One region of the Ruegeria sp. HKCCD7559 genome, then DNA from elsewhere that is predicted to be linked to it. Evidence: riboswitches for the same ligand, from Rfam matches in the RefSeq annotation. Region 1 holds a riboswitch; the other holds the start of a gene.

Region 1 (3,098 bases):
TCGAGACCGAGGATCACGAATCCACTCAGATCGGGCTCGAAAAGTTTCAGGCGGGCGACATGCTTGTGGCCCATACCAGATGGGACAACCTGATGCGGATCAAACGAGATCCGGATTTCGTCGTTGTGACGACAGACTTTCCTCAGGACGAGCTGAGGCCGCAGAAAGTCGGCTGGGCCCTGGCATTCTTCGCCATTTCGCTGTCGTTGATCCTGTTCACGGACGTCCGGCTTTCACTCTGTCTTCTTACCGGCGCGGTGGGCATGATGCTGTCCCGTGTGCTCAGCGTGGACGAGGCGTACCGCGCGGTCGGATGGAACACCGTATTCCTGCTCGCCTGCCTCATACCTTTGGGACAAGCCGTGCAGAACACAGGCACGGCCGCGTGGATCGCCCAGCAGATCATGATAATTCTGGACGGCTGGCCGCTCTGGTCGCTGCAAACCGGCATCGCCATTCTGGCGACGGCCTTTTCCTTGGTCATGTCCAATGTGGGGGCCACAGTTCTGCTGGTGCCTCTGGCGGTATCGATTGCGGTGGCGGCGGGTGGAAACCCGGCCGTCTTTGCCCTGACGGTCGCCATATCGACCTCGAACAGCTTCATCATCCCAACCCATCAGGTAAACGCGTTGATCATGGGTCCGGCCGGATACAAGGTGATGGATTTCGTCCGCTCCGGCGGAATAATGACAGCGCTGTTTCTAGTCGTCTCGCTGCTCATGATAAACGTCATCTATTAGCGCAAGAGGATCCGCGGTGTTCGGTGGTCTTTTCCCATCATCGGGACAGGTTCAGTCAAGGCACCCGTTCACCATAGTCTACGCCCCTTGCTAACATACTGTTCGTCGCCCGGCCCATCTCAGGCTGGGTCCCGGCACGCCATGCCGCCCATCGACGCCCACAGGTCGCTTTCCATGCCTCTGCATCATTGTTGCGCGCGACTCGCTTGACAAGCAGGCCAGCGGTGCCGCATGTCCCTTTCGTTGGTGTCGGTGACAGCCGATGAAAAGGGAATGCGTCAACGGTCTTGCCGCCAAACGCAGCCGCCCCCGCGACCGTGAACGGAGAGGATGCCCAATGCCACTGGCCCGAAAGCCGGGAAGGCGGGACATCCGACAGAGGCCCGCCTCTGGCATCCGCAAGCCGGGAGACCTGCCAACAACCGAAGTTGAAACCGGGCGGGGTGTTCCGGTGTCGGGTCCATGACCATTCGTGGCCCGCATGAAACCCCGTCCCCCGCGAAGAGGATTTGGGGGGATGAGAGACATGACCGATACCGCACCAGTCGAGTTGCTGGTCTGTACCACCTGCCGTCGCGGCCTGCCTGTGGAAGATGACACGCAACGCCCGGGCGCTTTGTTACACAAGGCTCTGGAACAGGCGGACCTGCCCGACGGTGTCACCCTGAAAGCCGTTGAATGCCTGTCAAACTGTGATCAAGGCTGTTCGATCGTGTTGCGCGGGCCGGGCCGCTGGACCTTCGTGTATGAAAACCTGAACGAAACAGATCATGTCGACGTCATCGTCGACGGCGCGACCAAGTATCTGGCCACCGAAGATGGTTTGGTGAAATGGCGCGAACGCCCCGAACATTTTCGCAAGAACTGTGCCTCGCGCATTCCCCCCATTGGAGCCTGACATGTCGAACCTCGAAAAACTCCCCGTCACAGTAATCACCGGCTTTCTGGGCTCGGGCAAGACCACTTTGGTGCGTCACCTGATGCAGAACCCACAGGGCAAGCGCCTTGCTGTCGTGGTCAACGAGTTCGGCGATGTAGGCGTCGATGGGGACATCCTGAAATCCTGCGCCATTCCTGATTGCCCGGCGGAAAACATCATGGAACTGGCCAATGGCTGCATCTGCTGCACCGTGGCAGATGATTTCATTCCCACCATCGAGGCCCTGATGGCGTTGGAGCCACGCCCGGATCACATCCTGATCGAAACCAGCGGTCTGGCCCTGCCGAAACCGCTGCTCAAGGCATTCGACTGGCCTGACATCCGCTCGAAGATCACCGTCGACGGCGTGATCGCCCTGGCCGATGCCGAGGCCGTGGCCGCAGGCCGCTTCGCGCCCAATGTCGAAGCAGTGGATGCGCAGCGCATGGCCGATGACTCGATCGACCACGAAACGCCCCTGTCCGAGGTGTTCGAGGATCAGATCTCGTGCGCTGACATCATCCTGCTGACCAAGCCCGACCTCGCCGGCCCCGAAGGCGTGGCCAAAGCGCGCGAGATCATCGCCGCCGAGGCGCCGCGCCCCCTACCCGTCGTCGAAGTGGCCGAAGGTGCCGTGGACGTGCGCGTTGTGCTGGGTCTGGAAGCCGCCGCCGAAGATGACATGGACGCCCGACCCTCGCATCACGACGGCCATCACGATCACGAGCATGACGATTTCGAAAGCATCATCGTCGAGCTGCCCGAGCAGACCGATCCGGCCCAACTGGTCGCCAATATCGAACGCCTGGCCAATGAACTGAACATCCTGCGCGTCAAAGGGTATGCCGCCGTTCAGGGCAAACCCATGCGCCTGCTGGTCCAGGCAGTGGGTGCCCGCGTGCGTCACCAGTATGACCGCCCGTGGGAACCCGGTGAAGAACGCCGTTCGCGTCTGGTCGTCATCGCCGAGCATGACGATATCAAAGAGGCGGAAATCCGCGAAATCCTCGTGGGTGTGCGTGAGGCCGCCGAGTAAGCCATGCACGTCGTCTTTCGCGAAAGCCACGGGCTCGAGGAAACCGAGACCCCAACCGATCTGGGCCAGAGCCCAGCGGACCTGGTGGTGCTGTCCTTTTCGGACAGCGACCTAGGCGCTTTCGCGGCGGGCTGGCATCGTGGTGGCGGACCGGAAGGGCGAATGCCGACCCTGCGGCTGGCGAATTTGACGGCTCTGAAACACCCGCTGTCGGTCGATACCTATGTCGAACAGACGCTTCAAGGCGCCAAGGGCATTCTGATCCGTCTGATCGGCGGGGTGCCCTACTGGGCTTATGGGTTGCAGCAGGTTCTGGCGCTGGCGCAGGCCAAGGGCATCGCACTGGCGGTGCTGCCCGCCGACGGGCGCGCGGACACGCGGCTGGATGACTATTCCACCCTGC
Region 2 (3,098 bases), on a different contig from region 1:
GATGGTCCGTGGCGTCATGAAGGAAAAGAAACTTCGCAACCGGTGATCGTTGGACGGTGCCCGGCCCGTCCTGCGCCGCGTCTGATCAAGCGATCAGTCGCGGCCAAACCGCTGCATTGCGCCGGGCAAATGCTCCGATATGACCAACCTCAGGCAACCTGAAATCGGCAGGGCTCAGCAGGTGGCGGTTGGCATCGGGGCCGTAAAGATCCGCAAGCCGCCAAACCGCTTCCGGCGGCACCATCTGGTCGTCCTCGAAGGTGAACAAATCCACGGGCGTTCCAGAATCCTTCCACTGCGCCGCAGGTAACTCATGCCCGATTTCAGGCACATAGTTCAAAGGCGCCGTACACCATTTGCGCCACTGCCAATAGACCGATGCCGGCAGATCCGAGCCGAACCCGATCGCCTTTCCGGGAAGGTAGCCAAGGGCTCGGGCCAAAAGCGGGGCATGACCATACCAGAACAATCCTGCCAAACCACGATAGGGCCATGGATGGTCGCTTAGGGTTACCAGCCCCGAACACACACAGATCATGCGATCAATCAGATCGATATCCGGCTGCACAGGCCCCAACATCGCGCCGATCGAATGGCCGATGGTCCAATGCTGCGAATCGGGAAACCGTCTGCGCATTTCTGCCCGTGCCGCGGGCATGTCGATCAAGGCCCAATCCGCCATGGTCGCACGCGAATCTTTCAGGCGGCCGGTCAAGGAATGCCCGTAATCGCGATAGTCATAGGTCAGGCAGGCCATACCCCGCTCGGCAGCAAGCCATCGTGCGAAATGACGGTAATAATCGCGCGGCACACCCGTTGCACTGTTCAGCACGACGACGATTTCGGGCGAAGACAGCGGGCTGTACAACCGGGCAGACAGTGTTTTCTGCCCGGACGGAAAGCGAAATTCTTCGGTCATTACCGTTTGCTCTGTGTCCAACATGATCTCTGGCTTTGCGCTTGGTAAATCCGGTTTCCGAACCTCAACGCCCTCGACACTATGCATGAACCAACACCGTATCCAGCATGACCAAGCGTCCGGTCAAAAGATCGGCTTGACTCGATGCGTGCTCAAACGCTAGCGGTTGTGTGATGGTTTCCGGCCTCCACAAGGGGTCGGGATGAAAAGGGAACACGGTGCGGTATTGTCTGGTCATGCAGGCAACAACCAAATCCGCGACTGCCCCCGCAACTGTAAGCGGTAAGCGATGCCGAAACACCACTGGCCCAAAGGCTGGGAAGGTCGGCAAAGCGATGACCCGCAAGTCAGGAGACCTGCCATCGGAAACGAAACCGAAACTCGGGCGGGGTGTCCGGGCAGGTCCTGACGGCATCACGCTGTCCCACCTGTCCCAAATATCCTGTCCACCAAGCGCGGAGGGCGCAGGATGATCTGGAAGACAAAGACACATGAATTCAGTGCAACAGTATGTCAGCGGACGGGCAAAACCTGTCCCGCTTTGGCGCGGCTGGCGCGCTCGATATCCGAAGCCATGGCCCAGGCGACCTCGGCCACAAGTGACGATTTCGAGATTGAGGGCAGCAGCGAGCTGTCACATTGCAGCGAAGGATGTCATGCAATTTTCCGCGCGCAATCAGACCGCATTCGTGTCTTTTGCGGGACGCAGCCCGAAACCACGATTGAGCCGCTGAACGGCTATGCCGACCTGATCTTCGGAAACACGTTCAGTGCGATGCCATCCGGCGTCGTGAAAACCCCACCCTGCGCGATGATCGAAGTTTCCACGATCCGGCCTCGAAAACCTGCTTGCGCGCCCGCGCAGATTTCAATCTGAATCCAGACTGACCTGTGCCTGGGCACGCCGAGAGGCCCAGGCCAGTTGCGCATCCGTTTCGACGGCGCAAGGGCGCACCGCCCGCAATCGTTGCAGCGCCGTGTCCGCGCCTTCGCCGCATTCGACCATCAGCCGCAGGACAATCATACCTGACCTGCCACAGCCCCCGCGGCAGTGTACCAATACGCGACCTCCGCCGGACAGCGCGTGCCGGGCCGCGGCGCTGACGAACGGCCACGCGTCATCAATCGCTTTTGTCGGCGCTCCGAAATCTTCGATCGGCAGGTGAACCCAACGGCTGGCGCGGCTTTGAATATCGCTGCCAAATTCCTGCGCCCCGTCCTGAAGCATTTCGACATCCGTCGTCATCGAAACAACAAGCCCAGGCTGCCAGGCTGCGATCATATCCAGATCGCTGGAGTAATCTCCGCCGCGTCCGGGCATCGAGGTCAGCGCCAGCGTTCCGCCACCGACTTGCAGGGCGTAGATCACCAACTGCGACATGAATCCTGTCCTCCCCAAAGAACTCTATACAAAAATGAGCCATTAAATCCGCTGATGCAGTTTAGTGCGAAAGCGACTCGTTTCTAAATCAAAAATCATCGCGCCCCGCTGTGGACGCGGGCAACGGTGGCCACTACGCTGTGCCCAAGCACCGAATCCCAACGAGAAGACATGACAGACAGCTCCAGCCCCGCCTATCAGGTTCTCGCCCGCAAATATCGCCCGGAAACCTTTGCCGATCTGGTGGGTCAGGATGCCATGGTGCGCACCCTGAAAAACGCGTTCGCGGCCGACCGGATCGCGCAGGCCTTCATCATGACCGGCATTCGCGGCACCGGCAAAACCACGACCGCAAGGATCATCGCCAAGGGCATGAACTGCATCGGACCCGACGGAACCGGTGGCCCCACGACCGAACCCTGCGGTCAGTGTGAACATTGTGTCGCCATCATGGAAGGCCGCCATGTAGACGTGATGGAGATGGACGCCGCCAGCCGTACGGGCGTCAACGACATCCGCGAGATCATTGACAGTGTCCGCTATCGCGCCGCCAGCGCGCGTTACAAGATTTACATCATCGACGAGGTTCATATGCTCTCGACCAGTGCGTTCAACGCGCTGCTCAAGACGTTGGAAGAACCGCCCGCGCATGTGAAGTTCATCTTCGCAACCACTGAAATCCGCAAAGTCCCTGTCACTGTGCTGTCCCGCTGCCAGCGTTTCGACCTGCGCCGGATCGAACCCGAAGACATGATTGGCCTGCTGCGCAAGATCGCCGAAGCGGAAAACGCCCAGATC

Evidence for each region. A riboswitch is a leader RNA that binds a small molecule or an ion and turns the genes downstream of it on or off. The one in region 1 is predicted to bind cobalamin.
Region 2: linked by a shared signal. The riboswitch ahead of GS605_RS20035 (hypothetical protein) and the one ahead of GS605_RS07935 (DUF1636 domain-containing protein) in region 1 are both predicted to bind cobalamin.

Annotation. Positions count from the first base shown of each region.
Region 1 is NZ_WVQU01000001.1:1,590,980-1,594,077, forward strand. Features, by position in the region: gene GS605_RS07930 (SLC13 family permease) at 1-740, shown strand, start outside; cobalamin riboswitch at 968-1,175, shown strand; gene GS605_RS07935 (DUF1636 domain-containing protein) at 1,267-1,638, shown strand; gene cobW (cobalamin biosynthesis protein CobW) at 1,640-2,695, shown strand; gene cobN (cobaltochelatase subunit CobN) at 2,699-3,098, shown strand, end outside.
Region 2 is NZ_WVQU01000013.1:9,051-12,148, reverse strand. Features, by position in the region: gene rsgA (ribosome small subunit-dependent GTPase A) at 1-46, shown strand, start outside; gene GS605_RS20040 (hypothetical protein) at 86-919, opposite strand; cobalamin riboswitch at 1,077-1,298, shown strand; gene GS605_RS20035 (hypothetical protein) at 1,389-1,796, shown strand; gene GS605_RS20030 (dual specificity protein phosphatase family protein) at 1,788-2,300, opposite strand; gene GS605_RS20025 (DNA polymerase III subunit gamma/tau) at 2,472-3,098, shown strand, end outside.